Regions from separate parts of the Sinorhizobium garamanticum genome, predicted to be linked through region 1. Evidence: predicted binding sites of a transcription regulator. Region 1 holds the regulator's gene; each other region holds the start of a gene.
The links. The regulator LexA, encoded in region 1, represses DNA repair genes until DNA is damaged. The targets are predictions, from matches to a motif close to TGTTCNNNNTGTGTTCNG.
Positions count from the first base shown of each region.

Region 1 (6,563 bases):
GAAGCCCGATCCAATGAAGCCGACATTGCTGTTGTATGAGCCAAATGGCGACAAGCTGGAGCTCGTTGCTGTCGAATGGCTGATCCCGCTCGCCACGGGCGTCAAGCCGAATCCCGAGCTCTTCGGGCATCCCTTCGACGGCCCCATGGAGGGGCATGAACCGCTTCTGCCGGCGCAGCTCCACCATTACGACCTGCATGCGTGGATCTTCAAGCCGAACCCTCTCGGCCTGTTCCACCCGGTGAACCCGGACGTCAAGTGCCCTGAAGGACCTTATACTCTCCTGGAAGAGCCGCCGAAGATGTTGCCTCATCCAGCTTCGAGCAACTAGGGGTCATCGGGCACAGTCAGCCTCGGGGGAGTCGTCGAATCCCGCCATACGCCTCCGCGCCGCCCTGAGGCGGGCGCGGAGGCGAGGTGCGGGCTTTATAACGTTGGCGGCGCGGGCCTTTCGTTTCGTGGCGCGGCTGTTTGCGCTTCGAGAACCCCGGTCGCGTCAACCGCCATTGCGATAACGCGATATGCCCAAGGGCCCGCCTGGACGTTTCCTAAAAGGTGGCCGATCCAAGGATAAAAGCGTGCAGCGATTCAAAATGCTACAGCGTCGTTCGCGCGTCTGATAAGACGCGCGCGGCGCTGTAGTAAAGCGACCGTTTCCCGTTCGCACCCTCTGAAAAAACGCGTAGACTGTTCCCACCGGCAGATTTGCCCCAAAGAGGAGATCGGCCATGAACCCTTTCAATAACTTCCGAGATTATCCTATCCTTCCCGGTGAAGTCGCGATCCTGGAGGGCGTGCTGCACAAGGCGCTCGAAGAACGCAACCTGACGATGGGGAGCGATGAGGCTGAGGAAGTCGCCCAAAGGATCATCAAGCTTTACCAGACCGGCGTCAGGGATCCGGAGCAGATCTGGCAGATGATCCGCACGATCTAGCGAGCAATTGAAGACACACTGCGCCGCGCGTCCAATCGGACGCGCAAAGGTCGCTGTAGCACTTTGAATTGCTGCATGATTTTGTCCTTAAATCGATTCCGATTTAAGGAATCATGCAGTAACTCAGTCGCAGATTGCGGACACTTTGTTCTCGGGGAATGATGCGCGAACGCGGTCGCCACGGCTGATGCCGATCGAGGGATGCGTGCGAACAAGCAGGTTTTGATCGCCATCGATGCCGATCGTGTATTCCCCGACCTCTACCAGGAAGACCTTGCCCTGGATGAGGCCGCTGACGCTGTTCGGCGCCGCATCACTCACAATACCATTGAACGGCTGGAGCCCAATGTTCCCCGGCCGGATGACGAAGGAGATCTGATGGCCTGCAGTCATGCTCGATGACCGCGCCGATCAGCCTGACGGAGACATAAGACCGGCCAGAAAGGCGCGATCCTGCCCCTTCCGTGGCTCGCGACGCGGCGGTCGGCGGAGCGACCGAGGGCCTCCCTCGAGAAATTCGCGATGGCGAGAGAAATTCACGGAATTTTAGGTACTTGCGGAACACATATGGAACAGATAGTGTCTGTTCTTGATTTGTTTCGCGATTCTGGAGTGACGCGCCATGCTAACCCGCAAGCAACAGGAATTGCTTCTGTTCATTCACGAGCGAATGAAGGAATCCGGGGTGCCGCCGTCCTTCGACGAGATGAAAGACGCACTGGACCTCGCTTCCAAGTCGGGCATCCATCGGTTGATTACCGCACTTGAAGAGCGCGGCTTCATTCGACGCCTTCCCAACCGGGCGCGCGCGCTCGAAGTCATCAAGCTGCCTGAGGCCTATATGGCGAGCCCGCAGCCTCGGCGTGGCTTCTCGCCAAGTGTCATAGAAGGCAGCCTGGGCAAGCCACCTGTAGCGCCCGCCGCCACGACGAAATCGGCGCCACCGAGCGACACTGCAATGATTTCGGTGCCGGTCATGGGACGAATTGCGGCCGGTGTCCCGATTTCCGCGATCCAGAACAACACGCACGATATTTCCATCCCGGCCGACATGATCGGCAGCGGCGAACACTACGCGCTCGAAATCAAGGGCGACTCGATGATCGAAGCGGGTATCTTCGATGGCGATACCGTGATCATTCGGAATACAAACACGGCGAATCCCGGCGACATCGTCGTTGCACTAGTCGATGACGAAGAGGCAACGCTCAAACGATTCCGCAGAAAGGGCGCCTCCATTGCGCTCGAAGCGGCCAACCCTGCCTATGAAACGCGGATATTCGGACCGGACCGCGTCAAGATCCAAGGCAAGCTCGTCGGCCTTATTCGCCGCTATCACTAGTTTGGCGGTCTGAGCGGAAATTCGAGCCTGGTTTGCGGGAGCCAGTGCGCATTTAGCCGTGCTGCTCGAACAGGATATTGTTTCTTTCAGAGCTGCAGACGTGACCTGCCGGCTTCCCACGAAAGGTCTTATCCACGGCGCCGCGCGTCTTATCAGACGCGCAACGGATGCTATAGCAGTGTAAATTCCCGCATATCCTCATCCCCAATCGGCTACGATTTAGGGAAACATGCAGTAGAACGAGGGAAGCCTTGGAATAGAAGAAAAAGCCGGCCCTGCTCTTCGGCATAGACCGGCGAGTCTACAAACCGCGCTTCAAAGTAAAAGCTCATTGTAAATGATATCAGTGGAGTTTAAGGGCGCCGCCCACCCCGATCCATGGACCTTAGTCCTACCCGACATTGGCAAAGGTCTTAGGATTCTTGTGCGCTGCGCTTCTCGACATGTTGCTGTGAGCGCACGCTGGCGACATCCATGTCGGCGGTTGGGGCACTGAGGGTACCAGAGCCAGTTCTGGTGTCCCTTCCAACCCGCTTCGGGACCTTCGTTGGGAAGAGTGCGAAACTGGCGAGGTAGAGGCCCACTGCCCAGGTCATTGCCTTGAGCGGAGGCCTAGGCAATTCTCGAAATCTGCTTGAAGCAGAAATGTTAAGCATTTGATTTCTTTTGGAGGCCTCGCCCGGAATTGAACCGGGGTACAAGGATTTGCAGTCCTCTGCGTCACCACTCCGCCACGAGGCCTCTCGCGCTCGATCGATCAAGCGATGGCCGGCGTTTAGAACGAATCTATGAGGAGCGCAAGGGGGAAGCTTTCGAAAAAGGTGGAACGCTCGTAGTCATTCGCCGTTCTCCCCAGCGATCCCCAACTGCAATCCAGCCCGGAATTTTTTCGATTCTAACGGCAGCTTTGCGTGCCTACGGTGCCATCAGCGAGCTCGTGCGACCCTGCGCCGACAAACATCGCAGCACGGCAGTCGATTCGTCGGCCTCCCTCGCTCCCTCAGGCATCGGCTTCTGCCGCCTCGCGCGCCCCGCTCAGGACTTGCCGGAGGAATTTTGCTGGCCGCGCCAACGCGCCCACCAAATCGCCAACTTGCGGCGGCGGCGGCGGATCGCCGGTATGTCGTGAGAAAGCACAAGCAACCCCAGAGGAATCATCCAGAAACCGAGCACCGGCAGAAAACCTAAGACGCCGCCCACGATGAGAAGCGTACCAACCAGGATTCGCAGTACCGGCGAGTCCGGCAAGTTAATGCGCCATTTCCCGAGCACGATCTGGCGTGTCTGCGGATCGATGCCGAAATGCCGTTCTTTCCTGCCGTTCGTCATTATTCCTCTTTCATGCTCCACCCCACAATTGGGGCCTTCTCCACAGCCTCGCAACCGACGTTGTCAATTTTTTTTGAAAAAGCGCTTGGCAAATCGAAAAAGCATTTGTATTAGCAGCCTCACTTCTGCGGTGCAGATGATCCCTGGTAGCTCAGCGGTAGAGCACTCGACTGTTAATCGATAGGTCGCCGGTTCGAATCCGGCCCGGGGAGCCAGTTTCAAAAGAGCCATTCGCGGTAAACGCCCGAATGGCTCTTTTTGTTTGTCGATGTGGTCTCTGAAGGTTCCTCATGCGTGTTGCATGGCTTTTCCTGACTCTCGCGATCGCGACAGAGGTCGCCGGCCTCACGGCGATGAAGGCTGCCTCCGGCTCCTATGCCGGACATGCGATCATGTATGCTTCGATTGCGCTCTCATACGTGTTCCTTGCCAAAGCCGTGAAGACAATCTCCGTCGGCGTCGCCTATGCCATCTGGGAAGGGTCCGGTGTCGCTCTCATCACGCTCGTCTCCGTGTTCGTCTTTGGCCATGCGCTGAGCGGCCGCGAGATGCTCGGTCTGTCGATGGCCGTTGTCGGGATACTGCTCGTCAACGCCGGTGAGGCACAGGAGGAGGAAGCGGCGGGAGAAGCAGCCCGACGAGTGCCGACAGCTTCTATTTCGCTTTCGCGGTTATGGCCGGCGTCCTTGACGTCGCTGCCAATCTGGCTTCCACGAAGTCGAACGGCTTTGCGCGGCGCGGCTGGGGCGTGCTTTCGATTCTCCTGGTACTCGCGGCCTTTGCACTGCTCGCGGAGGCGGTCAAGGGGATGGAACTTGCCATCGCCTATGCAGTGCTTGGCGCCACCGGCATCTTCGGCACCGCCATCTGCGGACGTCTCTTCTTCGGTCAGAAGCTGAAACCTGTCGGCTGGCTCGGCCTGTCGCTCGTCTTCGGTGCGGTTCTCGTGCTTCACACGGCCTGACGTGGCCGGCCCTTCGTACTGGATTGCGCTTTTTTCGCCGTGCTCGCGGGCACACGCCCAGGCACCAGCCAGTTGAGAAGCGCAAAGTAGGCGCTGTACGGCAGGAAACGCGCCAGTTTAGCCGCATAGGTAAGGCGTTTAGGGAACGTGATCTCGAAGCGCCCTGATTTCAGGCCGAGACAAATGCGCTCCGCCGCTTCCTCTACGCTCACCAGAGCCGGTCGCGGGAACTTGCCTCTGGCCGAAGCGGCCGTGTCGACGAAGCCTGGACAGATCAACTGCAGGCGGATGCCGATACGATCGAGGTCGAATTTCAAGCTCTCGGCCATATTGATGAGCCCCGCCTTGGTCGCCCCATATGCGGCGCCCATCGGCAGGCCGCTGTAGCCCGCCGCCGACGACACGATAGCGATCTGGCCATGCCCGTTCGCCTTCATGTGCTCGACAACGGGCACGAGGCAATTGACGACGCCATGAAGATTGACGGCAAAGCTCTTGTCGAAGGCTTCCCGGCTAAGATCGTCGCCGCGCACCGGAATCACTACGCCCGCATTGAGCAAGGCCAGAGCCACCCGGCCGTGATCGTATTCGATAGCCGCCAGCAAGCGCTCCATGTCGCTCGGATCCGTGACGTCCCCATCGAGAACGACAATCCTGCCGGGGCCTGATGCCTCATGTTGAAGCGCCACTAGCCTCTCGTGACTACGTGCCGTCACGACGACCGAATAGCCCTCCTCAACCAGCCTGAGGGCGACGGCGCGCCCGATGCCCGAACTCGCTCCCGTTATCCACACCAGTCCATGGTCGGGTCGGGCTGTAAATGCAGTCGTCATTTCGTCCTCGCGTCCATCGGGAAGGGCTTCCCCTTCCAAAACCCGTGGCTGTCTCCCCCTGCCCGGGTTTAATGCCTCTCCGACGGCAACGCCTGGTCAGATTTCGCACCTTCGATCGTCCTTTTGACCACCGAGACGAATTTTGCCCGGGACAGGTTAGCTGCGAAACGCTATTTCTTGCCTAGTGCACAGGCTGAGCCGAAAACACGCCAATATTTCGGCGATCTTGCCTGTAAACCAAATGTTTATCGGATCGCCGTTCATCAGGGATTATGCTGGGCTCAGACCCGGCGTCCGTTCCGTCCAGCGTGAGGTTTTCAAAATGACCGTTCTTCCGTCCGTGCTCGAAGCGATTGGCAACACGCCGTTGATCCGGCTCCAGGCCGTTTCCGAAGCCACCGGCTGCACCATCCTCGGCAAAGCGGAATTTCTCAATCCGGGGCAATCGGTGAAGGACCGAGCTGCCCTGTGGATTATTCGCCAGGCGGAAAAATCCGGGCAGTTGAAGCCCGGCGGCGTCATCGTAGAAGGCACCGCGGGCAACACCGGAATCGGCCTTGCCGTCGTCGGCAGCGCGCTCGGATACCGTACGGTCATTGTCATTCCCGAAACGCAAAGCCAGGAAAAGAAGGACGCGTTGCGCCTAATGGGTGCCGAACTGGTGGAAGTTCCGGCGGTGCCGTACAAGAATCCCAACAACTACGTGAAGATTTCGGGCCGGCTCGCCGCCGAACTTGCAAAGACGGAACCGAACGGCGCGATCTGGGCGAACCAGTTCGATAATGTCGCGAACCGCGACGCGCACCTGGAAACGACCGCGCCGGAAATCTGGCGTGACACAGACGGCAAGGTCGACGGTTTCATCTGCGCCGTGGGCTCTGGAGGCACGCTCGCCGGCGTGGCTCAAGGGTTGCGCGCCAAAAATCCCGCGGTCAAGATCGGTATTGCCGATCCGGAAGGCGCCGCACTTTACAATTACTATGCACATGGCGAGCTCAAGGCGAGCGGGAGTTCGATTACCGAGGGCATTGGTCAGGGCCGTATCACCGCCAACCTTGAAGGTTTCACGCCGGACTTCGCCTACCAGATTCCCGATTCGGAAGCCGTGCCCTACGTCTTCGACCTGATCGAAAAGGAAGGGATCTGCGTCGGGGGCTCTA
Region 1 covers NZ_CP120373.1:3,651,929-3,658,491, forward strand. The annotation lists gene PZN02_RS17165 (hypothetical protein) at 1-331, shown strand, start outside; gene PZN02_RS17170 (hypothetical protein) at 729-935, shown strand; gene PZN02_RS17175 (TOBE domain-containing protein) at 1,059-1,328, opposite strand; gene lexA (transcriptional repressor LexA) at 1,558-2,277, shown strand; tRNA gene PZN02_RS17185 (tRNA-Cys) at 2,945-3,018, opposite strand; gene PZN02_RS17190 (hypothetical protein) at 3,313-3,606, opposite strand; tRNA gene PZN02_RS17195 (tRNA-Asn) at 3,747-3,821, shown strand; partial or broken gene PZN02_RS17200 (SMR family transporter) at 3,897-4,232, shown strand; gene PZN02_RS17205 (SMR family transporter) at 4,280-4,570, shown strand; gene PZN02_RS17210 (SDR family NAD(P)-dependent oxidoreductase) at 4,558-5,403, opposite strand; gene PZN02_RS17215 (cysteine synthase A) at 5,726-6,563, shown strand, end outside.

Region 2 (6,563 bases), 2.1 Mb from region 1:
TTTTGATCATGAAGCGCGACCGCAGCTTCGAGGACGACGGCGCCCGGCGCGAGCTCCTGGGCTTCTTTGAAGTCTGGGGGCCGAAGGATCCGGCGACGGTCGCCGCACGGCGCAAGCTTTCGTCGATTCTTTTCTCTTAAAGCGCGTCGGAGCTACTGCATGTTTCCTTAAATCGTAGCCGATTTAAGGATAGAACATGCAGAAATTCAAAGTGCTACAGCGTCCTTTGCGCGTCTGATAGGACGCGCGGCGCTGTAGGCGACGCGCTTTAAGTCGTTGCGTGCATGCATGTCGTTGTCCCGAAACCGTTGCACACTTTCGGGCGACATGCATTAAGCGGCAAGACTGCAGCAGGATCCGCGTCTTTTTCCCTTGAGATTTTCGAGGGACGCACCATTTCTTGATCGGGGTGTCGTGCCTGGCGATGAGGCGCGACAAGCCGGTATCTGCAAGGTCTATCAGAATGCATGTCGGAAATGCGCGATACCTCGGTCCTCAGGACTTGCCGGAGATTCTTCCGGTATTTCCGCTGACGGGCGCGCTCCTGCTTCCTGGCGCGCAGCTTCCACTCAATATCTTCGAACCGCGCTACCTTGCGATGTTCGATGATGCGCTCGCCGGCAACCGGCTGATCGGCATCGTCCAACCCTCCTTCTCCGAGGGGCGCAACGACATCGATTCGGGGCCCGTGCCGGCGCTTTGCCAGGTGGGCTGCATCGGCCGCATCACCTCCTTTGCGGAGACTGGAGACGGACGCTACATCACCTCGCTCACCGGTGTGTGCCGCTACCGGCTCTTCGCCGAAGTGGCCGGATGCCGCGGCTATCGCCGCTTCCGCATCGGCCCCTTCGCGACCGATCTCGACAGCCCGGATGACGAGAGCCTGGTCGACCGCGAGGCGCTGCTCGCCGCATTCAGAGCCTATCTCGACGCCAACAAGCTGGAAGCGGACTGGGAGAGCGTGGAGCGGGCAAGCAACCGCACGCTCGTCAATTCTATGGCGATGATGTCGCCCTACGGCCCGGCGGAAAAGCAGGCGCTGTTGGAAGCGCCTGACCTGAAAACCCGCGCCGAAACGCTGATCGCGATCACCGAGATCGTGCTTGCCCGCAATTTCGGCGACCTCGACAACATCCTGCAGTAAGCGGCAAAGCCATGGACATCAATGCCAGCAAGGTCGATCCGAAACTCCTCGAGCTGCTCGTCTGCCCGCTGACGAAGGGACGGCTGAGCTATGACGCCGAAGCGCAGGAGCTGATTTCCGAAAAAGCCCGGCTCGCTTATCCGATCCGCGACGGCGTTCCGATCATGCTCGTGTCGGAAGCGCGCAAGATCGAAGATTAGCGTACTTAATCCAAACAGGCGGGAGCCATGATTGCCCCTCACCTCCCCGCAGGCGGGGAGGTGGTTTTGGGAGTGTGGCCGCGATTCTCCTTCGCCCCCGCGTGGGGAGAAGGTGGCCGGATGAGGGGCAATTTGTGATCAGAAAAGCTGGGCAGGCTACCCGCCCACGTGTTCGACGCTTGCCTCGATCCGCTCCATGTCGTCGTCGGAAAGGCCGAAATGGTGGCCGATCTCATGGATCAGCACATGGGTGATGATATCGCCCAGCGTTTCCTCGTTTTCCGCCCAATAGTCGAGGATCGGGCGGCGATAGAGCGTGATCCGGTTTGGGAACTGGCCGGTCTCCATGGTGAAGCGTTCGCCGATCCCGCGGCCTTCGAACAGGCCAAGCAGATCGAAAGGCGTTTCAAGCGCCATGTCTTCGAAGACGTCGTCGTTCGGAAAATCGGCGACTTCGATGATGAGGTCGGTCGTCAGCTTGCGGAATTCCTCCGGTAGATGGCTATAGGCTTCGAGCGCAAGCAGTTCGAATGTGCTGAGCGTCGGTGCGTGGCGTTCCCGCCAATCATCGGTTTGGTCAATGCGGGCCATGGGCACTCCTTGTTGCCCTCATATAACGATTTCTCCTTTGTTTTTCGAGTGTTGAATTCTGGTTGGGCAGAGCGAGGAATAAATTCTCAAACATCGGTGTTGACTCTTGCGGCAGGCTCTGGAATCCATAGAGAACATAACGTGAACATCTGGTGGAGCCGACCGTCATGGCCGAGAAAGCCGTGCAGCGGGAAACCGTTTCTTCCCTCCGCGAAACCATAGCGCAGATTGAAAATCGCCGGCTGCCCGGGGTCGTGCGTGCAGCCCAGGCGGCCGATCCTGCCGGTTTCCGGCGCCAAAGGGAGGAGGCATCCCGCAACAAGATCCTGTCCCTTGGCGTCCCGCCGCTTGATGACGTGCTCGAGGGTGGGCTGCCGCTCGCGGGCATGACGGAAATCCGCAATGCCGAAACGCGCGATGTGGGGGCAGCCGCCGGTTTCGTGACGGCACTTGCGGTGCTTTGTCAGCGGAGGAAGAAGGAGAAAGGTCATCTGGCGCCGGTCCTGTGGATCAGCCAGGGCCTTGCCTCTCGCGAGGCCGGATTTCCATATGCGCCGGGCCTCAAATCCTATGGGCTCGACATCGAGCGCTTCCTGTTCGTTTCGATACGCACGGTCAAGGATGCGCTCTGGGTTGCCGAAACGGCTCTTTCGGTACCGGTCTTTGCGGCCGTCGTTCTGGAAATCCGCGGCAATCCCGCCTGTCTCGCCTTGAGCGAGAGCAGGCGCCTGCATGTAAGGGCCCGGGCAGGCGGAGTGCCTCTTCTCCTCTTCCGGCAGGCGGGCGAGGAGGAGGCCAGCAGCGCCTTTTTCCGGCTTCAGATCAAGCCGGCATCTGCCGGCGAGCGACCTCTTCCCGATGGCTCGATGCTTTGCGGCAGTATCGGCCATCCAGCCTTTCGCGTCCTTGTCGAAAAAAGCAGGGCTTACGCCTCTGCCGATATCTTTCTGGAATGGAATGCCCATGACCGCCGCTTCTACCCCATCGAGCAGTCCGTCGCTTCTCAGGCAGACGGGCAATCAGCGAATTCTGTCGATCCATTTTCCGCATCTGTCGGCCGATCGAGTGGCGCGGATCAGATGGGGCGCCTCCTGGCTTACGCAAGGGCGTCCTGATCATCCGCCCGTCGTTTTTGCCGCCAAGATCGACAATGCCATGCGGCTCGTCGCGCTCGACACGCTTGCCGAACGGGTGGGCCTGAAGCGAGGCCAGGGGGCGGCGGATGCCCGCGCCATGTGCCCGTCGCTCGATGTGATCATCGACGATCCGGCGGCGGATCGGGCCTTCCTGGAGGGGCTTGCCGACTGGTGCGACCGCTATACGCCGCTCGTCGCACTCGACGGAAAGGATGGCCTGTTCCTCGACATTACCGGCTGCGCCCATCTTCACGGCGGCGAGAGAGCGCTGGTCGACGACGTGCTTTCGCGCCTCTTCCTGCTCGGCATCGAGGCGCGGGCGGTGATCTCATCCTCTGCGGGCCTCTCCTGGGCGGTTGCCCGCTACGGCAGTGCCGCCGTCATTGCGCCCGATGATGCCGAACGGGCTCTCGCACCCTTGCCGGTCGCCGCGCTGCGCCTGCCGGCGGAAACCGCCGCCCTGCTCGAGCGGGTCGGGCTGAAAGAGATCGGCGATCTTCTTCAAGCACCGCGCGCGCCTCTCACCCGCCGCTTCGGTTCCTTGCTTCTCCTGCGGCTCGATCAGGCAAGGGGCCACGTGGACGAGCCCCTCTCGCCCCGTCTCCCCGTTCCGAGCTTTTCCGCCGAACGCCGCCTTGCCGAGCCGCTTCAGGAAGAAGAGCACATTCTTGAACTGGCACGGCATCTTTCCAACGATGTCCGCCTCTCGCTGGAACGGCATGGCGAAGGCGGGCGTCTGTTCGAGCTTCTCCTCATTCGCGTCGATGGCCGGGTGTTCCGCATTCAGGCGCATGCGGCCGTTCCCTTGAACGATGCCGATCGGATCGCGGCCCTCTTTCGCGAGCGGTTGCAGGCGGTTCATGATGACCTCGATGCCGGATACGGTTTCGAGATCCTCCGGCTATCCGTCCTTAGAAGCGAAAGGCTCGATCCTGCCCAACAGGATTTTTCCGGCGTTCCCGATGAAAGCCAGCCGCTCGCCGTCTTCGCCGACAAGCTGTGTGCGCGCTTCGGGCCGGATTGCCTGACCTTTGCGACCCTTGCCGAAAGCCATCTGCCGGAACGCGCGGGCGGATTTGCTCCCTTGACGGATGTTGCGGCGGTCATCGGATCCTGTCCGGTCGATGAGAAAGCCTGTCCCGAAAACCGCCCGCTCCGGATTTTCACGCATCCTGAGCTTGTCGAAGCGACGGCCGAGGTGCCCGATGGCGCGCCGCGCAGCTTCAACTGGCGCAAGACCCAGTATCGCGTCGCCCGCGCCGAGGGGCCGGAGCGCATCGCCGCCGAATGGTGGATCGATGGGGAGGGGTATCCGACCCGCGACTACTTCCGGGTCGAGGACCAGGAAGGCCGCCGTTTCTGGCTGTTCCGCGAGGGTCTTTACGGACGGGAAATCTCCCCGGTCCGCTGGTTCATGCATGGAGTTTTCGCATGAGCGCGGATCCTACCTTCTACGAGCTTGGCGCGCGCACGAATTTCTCCTTTCTGGAAGGAGCAGCGCCCGCTGAGGAAATGATCGTCTTTGCCAAGAAGGTCGGGCTTGCCGGCCTCGGCATCGCCGATCGCAACAGCGTCGCGGGCGTCGTCCGGGCCCATGCCAAGGCAAAAGTGGAGGGCTATCCTTTCCGGCCGGGCGCCCGCCTGGTTTTTGCTGACGGCACGCCGGATATCCTCGCCTATCCAAGAAACAGGAAGGGGTGGGGGCATCTGTGTCGCCTGCTTAGCGCCGGAAACCTGCGCTCGAAGAAAGGGGAGTGCACGCTTTATCTCGCGGATCTTTTCGAGTGGCAGGAGGATCTTCTCCTTATCGTCATGCAAGGCGAGGGGCGACCGGATGCTGGCTTTCTTGGAGATATCCTGGAGAAGCTGCAGCAACAGGCGGGCAGCAGGCTCTATCTCGGAATGACGCCGCGTTACGACGGGTTCGACCGGCATGATTTCGCCGTTCTTGCCGCTCTCGCCCGGAAGGCCGGCGTGCGGCTTCTGGCCACCAATGACGCGCTCTACCACGATCCGCAATACAGGCCGCTCGCGGATGTCGTCACCGCCATTCGGGAACATGTGACGATCGCCAGCGCCGGCTTCCTTCTCCAGAAGAATGCCGAGAGGCACCTGAAGGGCCCGAAGGAAATGGCGCGGCTTTTCAGCGATTACCCCGAGGCGATCGTCAATGCGCGCAAGTTCTTCAAGCGGCTCGCCTTCAATCTCGACGAACTCAGCCACCAATATCCGGACGAAAATGCCGAAGGCGAGACGCCGGCGGAAACCCTGAAGCGGCTTGTCGCCGAAGGCGCGGCTGAACGTTATCCCGCCGGCGTGCCGGAAAAGGTGAAGCGGCAGATCGAATACGAACTGGAACTCATCAACGACAAGAAATACGAGCCCTATTTCCTGACCGTGCACAAGCTGGTGAAGTTTGCCCGCGGTGAGAAAATTCTTTGCCAGGGGCGGGGGTCGGCGGCCAATTCCTCGGTCTGCTTCTGCCTCGGCATCACCGACGTCGATCCGCAGAAGTTCACCCTGCTCTTCGATCGGTTCCTGTCCCGCGACCGCGACGAACCGCCCGATATCGATGTCGATTTCGAACACGAGCGGCGCGAGGAGGTCATCCAGCATATCTACAGGACCTACGGCAAGGAACATGCCGGGCTGACGGCCGCGGTGATCAGTTATCGCTCGCGTTCGGCCGGGCGCGAGGTCGCCAAGGCGTTCGGCCTTTCGGAGGATGTCCAGTCGGCGCTCGTGAGCTCGATCTGGGGCTGGAGCTCTTCGGCCTTCACCGAGGAGCAGGCGAAGGCTGCTGGTCTCGATGCATCGGATCCGCTGACGAGGCGCGTTCTTGGCTATGCCAGCCTGCTCTTGAACTTTCCGCGGCATCTGTCGCAGCATGTCGGCGGCTTCGTGATCACCCGCGACCGGCTCGACGAGGTCGTGCCGATCATGAACACGGCCATGCCCGACCGTTACATGATCGAATGGGACAAGGATGACCTCGACCATCTGAAGATCCTGAAGGTCGACGTGCTGGCGCTCGGCATGCTGACCTGCCTCGCCAAGGCCTTCAAGCTTCTGGAAGCGCATTACGGCGAGCCAAAAAAGCTGGCTGAAATCTATCAGGATCAGAAGACGGTCGTTTATGACATGATTTGTCGCGCCGATACGATCGGGGTCTTCCAGATCGAAAGCCGGGCGCAGATGAGCATGCTTCCGCGCCTCCAGCCGCGTGAAATGTATGATCTGGTGATCGAGGTCGCGATTGTCCGCCCCGGCCCCATCCAGGGCAACATGGTGCATCCCTATCTCAAGCGGCGCGAGGCGCAGCGGTTAAGGCAGGAACCGGTCGAATATCCGAGTCCGGAACTGAAAGCGGTCTTGGAAAGGACGCTCGGCGTGCCGCTGTTCCAGGAACAGGCGATGCAGATCGCGATCACCGCCGCCGGCTTTTCGCCCAGCGAAGCCGATCAGCTCCGCCGCGCCATGGCGACCTTCAAG
Region 2 covers NZ_CP120373.1:1,507,895-1,514,457, forward strand. The annotation lists gene trxA (thioredoxin) at 1-140, shown strand, start outside; gene PZN02_RS07040 (LON peptidase substrate-binding domain-containing protein) at 464-1,144, shown strand; gene PZN02_RS07045 (Trm112 family protein) at 1,156-1,344, shown strand; gene PZN02_RS07050 (metallopeptidase family protein) at 1,501-1,935, opposite strand; gene PZN02_RS07055 (ImuA family protein) at 2,103-3,050, shown strand; gene PZN02_RS07060 (DinB/UmuC family translesion DNA polymerase) at 3,091-4,506, shown strand; gene PZN02_RS07065 (error-prone DNA polymerase) at 4,503-6,563, shown strand, end outside.
Region 2: the regulator LexA is predicted to act here: its motif matches at 2,066-2,083, upstream of PZN02_RS07055 (ImuA family protein).

Region 3 (6,563 bases), 1.4 Mb from region 1:
GCCCACCAACTTCAGCGAGCCGGCGAAGGAGCGAATCTGGTTGTGCAGAAAGCTCTGGGCCGTCGCGCGGATCTCTATGAGATCCCCGGCTCGCGTCACGTCTAGCCGATCAAGCGTGCGCAGCGGGCTTGTCGCCTGGCAATGGGCCGAGCGGAACGTCGTGAAGTCGTGGTGGCCGACCAGCCGTTGTGCGGCCACATGCATGGCCTCATGGTCGAGCGTCTTCGGCACCCACCAGGCACGCCTTGCTTCGAGCGCCAGCGGCGAGCGGCGGGAGATGATGCGATAGAGATAGTGGCGGCGAACCGCGGAGAAACGCGCGTCAAAACCCGGCGGCGCCTCAGCTGCGTCGAGAATCGAGACACGTTCGCCGGCAAGCGCCAGGTGGGCATTGAGCGCATTGCGCAACGTGTGCGTCTTCCATTCGCGCGTGAGATCCGCATGCGCGACCTGGCCCATGGCGTGGACGCCGGAATCGGTGCGTCCCGCCCCGCGGACGGACACCGTCTCTCCGGTCAGCGACAAGATCGCCTTCTCGATCGCGCCCTGGACGGACGGACCGTTTTCCTGTCGCTGCCAGCCGACATAGTCTGAGCCGTCGTATTCGACGGTGAGGCGATAACGCGGCATCAGGCGATCCTCGTGCCGCGGGCGACGGGCGTTCCGCGCAGGAACTCGGCGACAGCGAGCGGCTTGCCGCCGGCCTTCTGCAGTCGGGTCGGCCGCACCGCACCCTCGCCGCAGGCAATGGTCAACGCCTCGTCCAGAATGGTGCCGGCTTCGCCAGCCCCGGCGGCTTTCTCGGAATTCAGCACCTTTATCCGTTCCGGCTTTCCGGCGATCGCCAGTTCGAACCAGGCTCCGGGAAAAGGCGAAAGACCGCGAATGTGATTGTGAACCTCGCCCGCCGGCTTGGTGAAATCGATCCGGGTTTCCGCCTTGCTGATCTTGGCAGCATAGACCGCGCCCTCTTCCGGCTGAGGCGTCAGCGGCAGGTCGCCCGCTTCGAGCTTCGCCATCGCCTCTTTCATCAAAGCCGCTCCGACCTGCATCAGCTTGTCGTGCAGCTCGCCAGCCGTCATCGTTTCGCCGATCGCAACGGCCTTGGTGAGCGCGACCGGGCCGGTGTCGAGCCCCTTGTCCATCTTCATCACCATCATGCCGGTCTCGCGGTCGCCGGCCATGATCGCGCGCTGGATGGGCGCCGCCCCCCGCCAGCGCGGCAGGAGCGACGCGTGTCCGTTGTAGCAGCCATGCCTTGTCCCCTGGAGAATCTCCTCGGGCAGGAGCAGGCCGTAGGCGACGACGACGGCGACGTCGGCATTGAACTTGGCGAAGGTCTCGCGATCGCCGGCGTCCTTGAAGTTCGGCGGGGTCAGGACGGGGATGCCGAGAAGCTCGGCCGCCTGGTGGACCGGCGACTTCTGCAGGTCGAGACCGCGCCGCCCGCCAGGACGCGGCGGCTGCGTGTAAACAGCGACGATCTCATGGCCTGCCTCGGCGAGGGCGACCAGCGTCGGCACCGAGAATTCCGGCGTTCCCATGAAAATGATGCGAAGCGGCAAGGCGGCAAACTCCGTCTCTTGAAATCAGGCTGCGCCCCGGGATTTCCCGCACCGACGCGGCGCTCTGGATCACGATGATGTCGGTCGAACGGCCCAAATCACAAACGTGATCGATTCTAAATAGGTTGAGACGCGGGATGCGGGCGGAAAACCGCACACACTTTCCTCATCCCGCTCTACAGCGCCGCGCGTCTGTCAGACGCGCAAGGGACGCTGCAGCGCTTTGAATTGCTGCATGTTTTTATCCTTAAATCGGCCAGGATCTAAGGAAACATGCAGTGGATGTCAGATCGCCTTGGCGCCGCGGGTCTTGGCCGCCTTGGTGAACTTGCGGATCACCATGTCCCGCTTGAGCTTGGAGATATGGTCGATGAACAGAACGCCGTTCAGATGATCGATCTCGTGCTGCAGGCAGGTGGCAAGCAGGCCGTCCGCCTCGAGCGTCTGCTCCTTGCCGTGGCGGTCGACATATTCGACGGTGACGGCCGCTGGGCGCTCGACTTCGGCGTAGTAGTCCGGGATCGACAGGCAGCCTTCCTCGTAGACCGAGCGCTCATCGGAGGATCTGACGATTTTCGGGTTGATGAAGACGAGCGGCGTCTTCTCGTCGCCTTCCTTCGATACGTCGAGCACCAGCAGGCGCTTCGGTACGCCGATCTGTATTGCTGCAAGGCCAATGCCCGGCGCGTCGTACATGGTTTCCAACATGTCGTCGGCGAGGCGGCGGATGTCGTCGTCAACGGTATCCACCGGTTTGGACACCTGGCGCAGAACCGGATCGGGAAGGATGATTAGTGGCTTGATCGTCATGCTGATCCCATAGCCGATCTTTCCGCTTGCGCGCAAGAACATTGCCTCTCGTCAAGACCGCACACGCGGTACTTGCGGCTTGCCAAGCCGCCATATGTTTGTTCTTGTTTTGATCTGGTCTTCGGGCGCGAATCTGTTAGGCTGCCGCCATGGAGCCCATCGACTTTTCCTTCGACCAGCCCTTGTTGCAGCTCGGCGCCCTGCCCGTCACGGCCGGTCATCTCGCCACGGCTGCCGCGCTTCTCATGACGCTTGCGTGCCTGATGTTCGCGCGCCGGGCGAGCTCTGCCCGCATCGGAGAGCGAGACGAGCAGATGGCGACGCTTCTTGCCGCGCAGACGGAATTGCAGGGCCGCATCGCCGCGATGACGGATGTTTTCGGCACCCGCCAGGCGGAACTCAACCAGTCCATCAGCCAGCGCATCGACGGAATGACGCACCGGATCGGCGCCTCGATCAGCGAGCAGACGAAAGCGACCCATGAGAACCTTCGGCGCCTGCAGGAACGGCTTGCCGTGATCGACAACGCCCAGAACAACATTCAATCGCTGGCCAAGGACATGGCCGGGCTGCAGAACATTCTGGCAAACAAGCAGACGCGCGGGGCCTTCGGCCAGTCGCGCATGGAAGCGATCGTTGCCGACGGGTTGCCGATGGGCGCTTTCGCCTTCCAGGCAACACTTTCGAACGGCGCCCGTCCGGATTGCACGATCCGCATGCCGAACGGCCAGCCGCCGCTTGTCATCGACGCGAAGTTTCCGCTCGAAGGATGGAACGCAATGCGCGACGCGGCGACGGCCGAGCGGCGGCAGCAGGCGGCGCAGGCCTTCCGCCGCGACATGGAAGTGCATATCCGCGATATCGCCAGCAAGTATCTCTTGCCGGGAGAAACGCAGGAGACGGCCTTCCTCTTTGTTCCTTCCGAGTCGATCTTCGCCGAGATCCACGAACACTTCGAGGCGATCGTGCAGAAGGCGCATCGCCAGCGCATCGTCATCGTCTCGCCGTCACTGCTGCTTTTGTCGATCCAGGTGATCCAGGCGATCCTGAAGGATGCCCGCATGCGCGAGCAGGCGCACCTGATCCAGGGCGAAGTCGCGCGCCTGATGGACGACCTTTCACGGCTCGACGAACGTGTGCGCAAGCTCCAGGGTCATTTCGCCATGACGCAGAAGGATGTCGAGGACATCCTCATCTCGTCGGACAAGCTTACGAGGCGCGGCGCCAAGATCGAGGCGCTGGAACTCGCGGCCGAAGCCGTGCCCGGAGACGGCGAGCAAGGCGGACGGCCCCTCGACAACCGGATGGGGCAATTGAAGCTTCGGGTGGTTGACGAGGACTGACGCGGTCGGGCACTCTTCGCGAAAGTCAATAATCCGACGGGGCATCTCCACATGATCACTGTCCTTGGGTCCATCAACATGGACCTAATCGCCACGACCGCGCGCCTGCCGAAGCCTGGCGAAACCGTTGCCGGGACCGGCTTTTCCACCGCCGCCGGCGGCAAGGGTGCAAACCAGGCGCTGGCCGCCCGCCGCGCCGGTGCGTCGGTGCGCATGGCCGGCGCGGTCGGCTGGGACAGCTTCGCCGAAGGCGCGCTGGCGCTGTTGAAAGCGGCCGGCGCCGACCTTAGCCTCATCAAGACCGTCGATTCCCCCACCGGCACGGCGCATATCATCGTCGGCGGCGATGGCGAAAACGTCATCGTGGTCGTCGCCAGCGCCAACGCGACCATGAGCGAAAGCGACGCAACGGCGGCGCTCGATCAGATGTCGCCCGGCGATACGCTGATGCTACAGCTCGAAATTCCCGCCGCTTCGGTCGAGAAGGCGCTTGTGGAAGCCAAACGCCGCGGTATCCGCTCGATCATCAACATCGCCCCGCTGACGCCCGAAGCCGCCCGTCTCGGCCGGATGGCCGATATCGTGATTGCCAACGAAACCGAATTCGAACTCTTGGCCGGCAAGAGCGGCATCGACGGCGCCGAGCGCGAGGCGGCGATGAAGCGGCTCCACGACGAGACCGGCCGGACCGTGATCGTCACGCTTGGCGCCGACGGCGTGATCGCCATTCACGACGGTGCCGTTCATCGCGCCAAGGGCCTGACCATCGAACCCGTCGACACGGTCGGCGCCGGCGACACTTTCTGCGGCTATCTGGCCGCGGGCCTCGACGCTGGCCTCCCCTTCCCCGATGCGCTGCGGCAAGCGGCGGTCGCCGGATCGCTTGCATGCCTCAAGCCCGGTGCCCAACCGGCAATACCGCTGGCATCCGAGGTCGCGGCCCGTCTGTGAGACAACGCCTCCTTTCGCCTCCCATTTGCGCCCGCTTCGCAAACCCGACAGTTTACGTCGCGCCGATTAAACTCGGCGGGCAAAACTTGCGTGCCGCGACTATGATTTAGCCTCGGCGTTGGCTGGATCTTAAGATTTGATCCTCTATTCAGACGCATGAGAAGGTCGACCGCACCTACAGCGCCACGAGTCTAATCAGACGCGCAAAGGACGCTTTAGCACTTTGAAGTGCTGCATGTTTTATCCTTAAATCGGGTACGATTTAAGGAAACATGCAGTAAGGTTTGGCTGCCTCCTTCGTGCCGGTTGGCATCTGGCGCTCCATGACGGAGTTTCACCCCACAATTCGGAATGCGTCACGCCGTGGGCGGCAAACCCGCGGACCTCTCAGTATGTGAGGATTTCATGTTCAAGTTCCAAGCCAAATCACTGGCGACCAAACTGATCGCTGTGACAGGCGGTACGATCGCACTCGTGCTGCTCGCCTCGAATTTCGTTCTCATCTCCCAGACACAGGATCGCGTCGAGACGCTGGTCTTCGATGGAGCTCAGGCCGAAGCACGAGCCATCGCCTCCGACATTGCGGGAAGCGTCGGCGAACTCGCCGCCGCCGCGCGCACCATGTCGGGAGTGCTTGGCCGCGGTCACGCCGGAAAATCGACCGATCGCGTCGGCGCGATCAACCTCCTCAAGGCCAATCTCGAGCAGCACAGCTTTGCGTTCGGCAGTTGGTTCGCGGAAGAGCCGAAGGCATATGATGGGCGCCAGGAAGACGTGGTCAACAACAAGGAACTTGGCGGCAACGAGGAAGGCGTCTTCACGCCCTATTGGTCGAAGGACCGCAACGGCGAAGCGCAGTTCTCGACCTTCAAGGCGGACTATGCCGCCGAGTGGTACAGCCTGGCTGCCAAGAGCGGCAAGGGTGCAATCACCCAGCCCTACCTCGCCGAAGGGACCGACGTCCCCACCACGATGAGCTCGATCGCCTATCCGGTGATGTCCGACGGCAAGCTGATCGGCGTCTCCGGCGTCGACATTTCGCTCGCCTCGCTCGCCGATGACCTCGCAAAGCTCAAGCCTTTCGGCACGGGCCGGGTCTACCTTCTGTCACAGAGCGGCAAATGGCTCGTGTCGCCGATCCCCGATCTGTTGACGAAAGACTATGACGGCGAAGGCGCCGATATCGTCAAGGACGCCCTGTCGTCGGCGACGTCCGGCATGATCAAGAACCTCACTTATGACGGAAACGAGCCCTTCGATCGCGTCGTCTATCCCTTCAAGCTGCCCAACGTGAATGCCAACTGGGTCGTGCTCGTCGATGTGCCGCACACGGCAATCAACGCGCCGGTCCGCGATCAGACCTATATGATGATCCTCGGCGGTCTTGTCGTCCTCGGCGCCGTGCTCGCCGGCCTCTATTTCGCAGTTCGCGGCTTCGTGCAGAAACCGCTGGCAGGCCTTGTCAGCGACGTTCAGACGCTCAGCAACGGCGACTATACCCGGCCGATCGCCGGCCAGGATCGCTCGGACGAAACCGGTTCCGTTGCCAAGGCGCTGGAAGGCTTCCGCCATCAGCTCGCTGACACCAAGCGCCTCGAAGGAGAAGCCCGCCACCAGCGCGAGCAGGCGGAATTGCAACGCAGCCGCTCGGAAACCGAGCGCGCCGAGAGCGGTGCCCTGCAGCGCGATATCGTCGCCCGCCTCGGCAACGGCCTGTCGCATCTTGCATCCGGCGACCTCGCCTTCCGCATCACCGACGAATTCCCTGGTGAATACGCGCAGCTGAAGCGTGACTTCAACGCGACCATGGAGAGCCTCGAGGAGACCATCCGGACCGTCAATCACTCGGTCGTCAACATCGGCAGCGGTACCTCCGAGATCAGCAATGCCGCCA
Region 3 covers NZ_CP120373.1:825,487-832,049, forward strand. The annotation lists gene truA (tRNA pseudouridine(38-40) synthase TruA) at 1-630, opposite strand, end outside; gene fmt (methionyl-tRNA formyltransferase) at 630-1,565, opposite strand; gene def (peptide deformylase) at 1,851-2,375, opposite strand; gene PZN02_RS03975 (DNA recombination protein RmuC) at 2,525-3,718, shown strand; gene PZN02_RS03980 (ribokinase) at 3,770-4,669, shown strand; gene PZN02_RS03985 (methyl-accepting chemotaxis protein) at 5,075-6,563, shown strand, end outside.
Region 3: the regulator LexA is predicted to act here: its motif matches at 2,475-2,492, upstream of PZN02_RS03975 (DNA recombination protein RmuC).